One region of the Terrihabitans aquatilis genome, then DNA from elsewhere that is predicted to be linked to it. Evidence: predicted binding sites of a transcription regulator. Region 1 holds the regulator's gene; the other holds the start of a gene.
What was found. The regulator HrcA, encoded in region 1, represses chaperone genes, less so after heat shock. The targets are predictions, from matches to a motif close to GTTAGCACTCNCNNNNNGNGAGTGCTAAC.
Positions count from the first base shown of each region.

Region 2: a site for HrcA is predicted at 1,380-1,408, ahead of groES (co-chaperone GroES). Genes of this name have one in related genera too.

Region 1 is NZ_JBOCUO010000002.1:398,543-401,966, forward strand. It holds gene ACQ6S1_RS07905 (Hsp20 family protein) at 54-467, shown strand; gene ACQ6S1_RS07910 (BQ00720 family protein) at 492-764, shown strand; gene hrcA (heat-inducible transcriptional repressor HrcA) at 774-1,862, opposite strand; gene ACQ6S1_RS07920 (amino acid ABC transporter substrate-binding protein) at 2,081-2,992, shown strand; gene ACQ6S1_RS07925 (amino acid ABC transporter permease) at 3,077-3,424, shown strand, end outside.
Region 2 is NZ_JBOCUO010000003.1:699,534-702,957, reverse strand. It holds gene groL (chaperonin GroEL) at 1-993, opposite strand, end outside; gene groES (co-chaperone GroES) at 1,039-1,326, opposite strand; gene ACQ6S1_RS14310 (pyrimidine 5'-nucleotidase) at 1,548-2,261, opposite strand; gene argB (acetylglutamate kinase) at 2,272-3,156, opposite strand; gene ACQ6S1_RS14300 (DUF423 domain-containing protein) at 3,213-3,424, opposite strand, start outside.

The DNA.
Region 1 (3,424 bases):
CCGGGTCTCACCTTCCCAAAGCTGCTTTCCGAAAGGGCTTTGACGTGACGCGCATGACTTCCCTCTCAAGCCCGCTATTGCTGGGCTTCGAGGACATCGAACGGGCCATCGGCCGCTCCACGAGGAGCGGAGACGGCTACCCGCCCTACAATGTGGAGCGGCTGCCGGCCGAGGCCGAGGTCCCGGAGCGCATCCGCATCACGCTGGCGGTCGCCGGCTTCAAGCCGGAAGAGCTGACGGTCACGATCGAGGATGGCCAGCTCGCCATCCGCGGCCGCCAGACCGAGGAAGCACCGAGAATGTTCCTGCATCGCGGCATTGCCGCGCGCCAGTTCCAGCGCGTCTTCGTGCTGGCGGAGGGGATGGACGTCCTCGCCGCGGACCTGTCGCACGGCCTTTTGACCATCGATCTCGCCCGGCCGGAGCCCGCGCGCACCGTCCGAAAGATCGACATTGCGGCCCGCTAGTACGGGGCCGGGAGGCGTACCATCATGATCGACACCAGCAAGACCAACACGTCCGGCCACAGCATGTTCACCGATGCCCAGCTCGCGGGTCTCGGCGACGGCAAGATCGCTTACGTGCGCGCCATGCTATCGGAGGAGGTCAACCGGCTGTTCCCGCAGGCTCCGGACCTCGAGCCGGGCATGCAGCTGTTCGCCCTTCTCGGCGCGGACGGCACGCCCATCCTGCTGACGGATTCGCTGGAGGCCGCCTTCGCCAATGCCTGGGAGCACGAGCTGGAAACCGTCAGCCTGCACTGAGACGGCGGCTCAATTCTCTCCCACCAGCCGGCCGACCAGGCGCGCGGTATAGTCCACCATCGGCACGATCCGGGCATAGTTCAGCCGGGTCGGGCCGATCACGCCGAGCACGCCCACGATCTGCTGGCGCCGGTCGCGGAACGGCGCCGCGATCATCGACGAGCCGGACAGCGAGAACAATTTGTTCTCCGAGCCGATGAAGATCCGCACGCCGTCCGCCGTCTCGGCCCGGCCCAGGAGCTCGATCACCTCTTTCTTGCTTTCGAGATCGTCCAGCAGCAGCCGCACGCGCTCCAGATCTTCCAGCGCCCTGAGGTCGCCCAGAAGGTTTGCCTGTCCGCGCACGATCAGGCGGCGCTGATCCCCGTCCCCCTCGCCCCAATCCGCAAGCCCCGCCTCCACCAGCCCCGCCGTCAGGTCGTTCAGCTCCGCGGAGGCTGCGATGCGCGCCGCCTCGATCTCGGCGCGCGCCTCCAGAAGCGTGCGCCCGCGCACCCGCGCATTGAGAAAATTGCTGGCCTCCACCAGCGCCGACGCGGGCAGTCCAAGCGGCAGGGGCAGCAGCCGATTCTCCACCGACCCGTCCTCCGCCACCAGCACGACGAGCGCCCGGCGGGGTTCGAGCTGAACGAATTCGATGTGCTTCAGCCGCACGTCCTGCTTGCTGGTCAGCACCACGCCCGCCCCGCGCGACACGCCCGACAGCAGCGTCGAGGCTTGCGACAGGATATCCTCCACCGACCGCGACCGGTTCGAGCCTGCGACCTCGGCCTCGATCGAACGGCGCTCGGTCTCCGACACGTCGCCGAACTCAAGCATCGCATCGACGAAGAAGCGCAGTCCGGTTTCGGTCGGCAGGCGGCCCGCACTGGTGTGCGGAGCATGGATGAGGCCCAGATTTTCCAGATCCGCCATAACGTTGCGCACGGATGCCGGCGACAGGGGCGCCGACAGCACGCGTGACAGATTGCGCGACCCCACGGGCTCCCCGGTGAGAAGATAGGAATCGACGATCTGGCGGAAGATCTCGCGCGAACGCTCGCTCAGATCGGACAGTGCGAAACCCGCATCCTCGGCTGGCACACGATTGCGCGGCACGTTTTCTCCTCCGGTCCGTTGCCCGTTACAGATATTGGTGCAACCGGGCCAAATCCACGCCGTTGTTCACTTTGGAATGATTTATGCTTCGTCTGGGGAAACCCCCTCTGGACAGGGATGCAGAAGACGGGGCACGATCTGACCAGGCCATGAGCAAGGCCAAAAATCAGGCATAAGCGCTCGAAAAATCGGGCATAAACGCCGAACCAGGAGAGAACATGCGCAAGGGACGTCTCTTTCTCATTGTGGCTGCCGCCATCGGGCTCACCGCCCCGGCCGGCGCCCAGGAACTCACCGGCACCCTTCAGAAGATCAAGGAACGCGGCACGATCACGATCGGCCATCGCGATTCCTCGATCCCGTTCTCGTACTACGACGACAAGCAGCAGGTCGTGGGATACGCGCATGAACTGTGCCTGAAGATCGCCGATGCGGTTAAGGCCGAGCTGAACGAGCCCAATTTGAAGGTTGCCCTGAACCCGGTCACCTCCGCGACCCGCATCCCGCTGATCGCCAACGGCACGGTCGATCTCGAATGCGGCTCGACCACCAACAATCTCGAGCGCCAGAAGCAGGTCGCCTTCACCATCACGCACTTCGTGACGGCGAACCGCTTCGTGTCCAAGAAGTCCAACAACTTCAAGACCGTAGCCGACCTCAAGGGCAAGACCGTCGTCTCCACCGCCGGCACGACCAACATCAAGCAGATCAACGAGATGAACACCGAGCAGAACCTCGGCATGCGCATCATCCCGGCCAAGGACCACGCCGAGGCGTTCCTCATGGTCGAGACCGATCGCGCCGCCGCGTTCGTGATGGACGACATCCTGCTCGCCAGCCTCGCGGCCAACGCCAAGGATCCCTCGCTCTACGTGATCTCCGAGGACGCTCTGTCCACCGAGCCCTACGGCATCATGCTCCGCAAGGACGACCCGGCCTTCAAGAAGGTCGTCGATGAGGCCATGACCAAGATCTACACGAGCGGCGAGATCAACGGCATCTACGACAAATGGTTCACGCAGCCGATTCCGCCCCGCGGCATCAACCTGAACCTGCCCGTCGGCGAAGCCTTCAAGAAGGTCATTGCAAATCCGACGGATTCCGGTGATCCGAAGGATTATCAGAACTGATCCCGCGTTCGGTATGAACCCGAGCCATCCTTACCGGCACCAGGCGCTTTGCGCGCCTGGTGCCTTTTCGTCAGAGCACCGGGCATGAGCTACAACTGGAACTGGAACATCTTCTGGGAGCTCTCGCCCGAGGGCAACGGCACCTATCTGGACCTGCTGTTCCACGGCCTTTGGATAACTCTTCAGGTCTCCATAATCGCCTGGATCATCGCGCTCGTTCTGGGCACAGGCATCGGCATCCTGCGCACCCTGCCCTCCCGCATCGGCCAGACGCTGGGCACCGCCTACGTCGAGTTCTTCCGCAACATCCCATTGCTGGTGCAGCTTTTTCTCTGGTATTTCGTGCTGCCGGAGCTGTTGCCGAGCGCCGCCGGAACCTGGCTGAAGCAACTTCCGTATTCGGCCTTCTACACCTCGGTCGTCGGTCTCGGC
Region 2 (3,424 bases), on a different contig from region 1:
CGTGGTCTTCTCTTTCTCGATCACGACCTTCTTAGCGCGGCCGAGCATCTGGAGCGTCACGTTCTCGAGCTTGATGCCGAGGTCCTCGGAGATCACCTGGCCGCCCGTCAGGATGGCGATGTCCTCGAGCATGGCCTTGCGGCGATCGCCGAAGCCCGGAGCCTTGACGGCCGCGACCTTGAGGCCGCCACGCAGCTTGTTGACGACGAGCGTGGCCAGAGCCTCGCCTTCGACGTCCTCAGCGATGATGATGAGCGGACGCGAGGACTGCACGACAGCCTCGAGAACCGGAAGCATCGCCTGCAGGCCGGACAGCTTCTTCTCGTGGATGAGGATGTAGGGATCCTCGAGGTCGGCGATCATCTTCTCCGCGTTCGTGATGAAGTACGGGGAGAGATAGCCGCGGTCGAACTGCATGCCCTCGACCACTTCGAGCTCGGTCTCGGCGGTCTTGGCTTCCTCGACGGTGATGACACCCTCGTTGCCGACCTTCTGCATCGCATGCGCGATCATGTCGCCGATTTCCTTCTCGCCATTGGCGGAGATGGTGCCGACCTGCGCGACTTCATCGGACGAGTTGATCTTCTTGGCCGAAGCCTTGAGGCTCTCGATGACCGCGGCAACGGCGGTATCGACGCCGCGCTTCAGGTCCATCGGGTTCATGCCGGCGGCAACGAACTTGGCGCCTTCCTTGACGATGGCCTGGGCCAGAACCGTCGCGGTGGTGGTGCCGTCGCCGGCGAGGTCGTTGGTCTTCGAGGCCACTTCGCGCACCATCTGGGCGCCCATGTTCTCGAACTTGTCCTCGAGCTCGATCTCCTTGGCGACGGTCACGCCGTCCTTGGTGATGCGCGGCGCGCCGAACGAGCGGTCGATGACGACGTTGCGGCCCTTCGGACCGAGCGTGACCTTGACGGCGTTGGCGAGGATATCGACGCCACGGAGCATCCGCTCACGGGCATCGGCGGAAAAACGTACGTCTTTCGCGGCCATTGATGTGTTCCTTGTCTGAATTCAGAGATGAAAAGGGGCGGATGCTCAGGCGATGACGCCGAGGATGTCCGATTCCTTCATGATCAGAAGGTCTTCGCCGTCGATCTTGACTTCGGTGCCCGACCATTTGCCGAACAGAACCTTGTCGCCAGCCTTCACGTCGAGCGGGACAAGCTTGCCGGATTCGTCGCGCGCGCCGGAGCCGGCAGCGACGATCTCGCCCTCCTGGGGCTTCTCCTTGGCGGTGTCGGGAATGATGATGCCGCCCTTGGTCTTCTCTTCAGCGGTCAGGCGGCGGACGACCACGCGGTCGTGCAGCGGACGGAAGTTCATGGTGGGTTTTCCTTCAGGTATTCGCCGGGTGGCGAGCCTCGAATTTCGGTGCCGTTAGCACTCACGCGGGGTGAGTGCCAAAGGCGATCGGGAGGTAAGACGAGGCGTGGATTTTGTCAAGGAAACGGGCGCGAACCGCCGGGCATTTTCTTTGCGGCCACACCCCACCATGACGATCCGATACGACGTCAATATGGCGGTGTCGCCGCCCGGTGTACGGCTTATCGCCGTTCGCCCATGGCAGCTGTCAGAAATGACGCCAGATCGTCCGTGACGTGGTCGACATAGGGCCCTTGAAGGCTGTCCTCCGCGTGCATTGCGCGTTCGGGAACGTCCTCATCGGCGGGCACCACGAGAACGGTCGTCATGCCCAAAGCGTGAGGAACCGCGAGGTTGCGCGCCAGATCCTCGAACATGGCCGCGCGCTCCGGCTTCACGCCCAAAAGGCTGACGAAGCGGTCATAGGCGGCACGTTCGGGTTTCGGCACAAAATCGGCCTGCGCCACGTCGAAGATGTCGTGGAAGAGATCGCCAAGCCCGAGCGAGGCCGCGCACCGCTCGGCGTGATTGCGCGAGCCATTCGTCAGCACGTACCGTTTCCCGGGCAGCGCGCCGATCGCCTCGATCAGGGCCGGATTCGGCACCAATCGTTCGTGCGAAACATCGTGCACGAAATCCATGAATTCGTGCGGGTCGACGCCATCGACCTCCATCAGGCCGCGCAGGCTGGTGCCATAGCGGCGGTAATAATCCTTCTGCAGGGCGCGCGCCGACATGCCGTCCATGCCGAAGCGGTCGGCGATGAACATCATCATGCGCTGGTCGATCAGCTCGAACAGACGGCAGGACGGCGGATAAAGCGTGTTGTCGAGGTCGAAGATCCAGGTATCGACGCGTTCGAAACCGCGTCGCTCAGGACGTGTATCTTCGGCCATCGGGCTCACCTCAGCGCGTGACGAGAGTGCCGGCACCGTGATCGGTCAGGAGCTCCAGCAGCACGATGTGCGGCACCTTGCCGTCGAGGATCACCACGCCCTCCACGCCGCGTTCCAGCGCGTCGATGCAGGTTTCGACCTTCGGGATCATGCCGCCCGTAATGGTGCCGTCGGCGATGCGCATGCGGCTTTCATTGATCGTCATCTTGCGGATGAGCGTCTTTTCCTTGTCCAGCACGCCGGGAACGTCCGTAAGGAACAGGAGGCGGCGAGCACGCACCGCGCCGGCGATGGCGCCGGCAAACGTGTCCGCATTGACGTTAAAGGTCTCGCCCCACCGCGAGGCGGCGACGGGCGCCACCACGGGAATGATGTCGGACTGCGAGGCAAGCGTCAGGACGGCCGGATCGACGGCCTCCGGCTCGCCCACGAAACCGAGATCGACATCATCGCCGCCGGTCGGCACGCTTCTGTTGAGAGGCGCATATTTGCGTGCGGTGACCATGTGGCCATCCTTGCCGCTCAGGCCGATGGCGCGGCCCCCGGCCGCGTTGATGGCGGCGACGATGCCCTTGTTGACGAGACCCAGAACCATCTCGACGACTTCCATCGTCTCCTGATCGGTGACGCGGAGACCGTCATGGAAACGGCTCTCGATGTTCAGCCGCTTCAGCATGGAGCCGATCTGCGGACCACCGCCATGGACGACGATGGGATGCAGGCCCGACAGTTTCAGCATCACGATATCACGGGCGAAATCGCGGGCGGCGCTCTCCTCGCCCATGGCGTGGCCGCCGTACTTCACGACGACGGTTGCGTCGTCATAGCGCTGCATGTGCGGCAGCGCCTCAGCCAGGATGCGGGCGCGATCGAGGGGGGAGACGTCGGAGGTCATGCGGCGCAGTTCCGGTGAAGAAGAGATTGGGTTCTTAACGGCTTGAGCAAAGACGCTCAATCCATTGCGCGGCCACGTGGCAATAACGCGGCAATGCCGAGAATGAGCCAGCCCGCCATCATCGACATGCCACCAGTGGGCGCCGCCATCGGGAACAGGCTCTGCCCCACGAAATGGCGCATCACCAGATCGCCGGAGAACAGCATTGTTCCGACCGTAAGAACGACGCCTCCAGCCACGAACGCGCGCCCGGCGCCGGCAAAGCGGC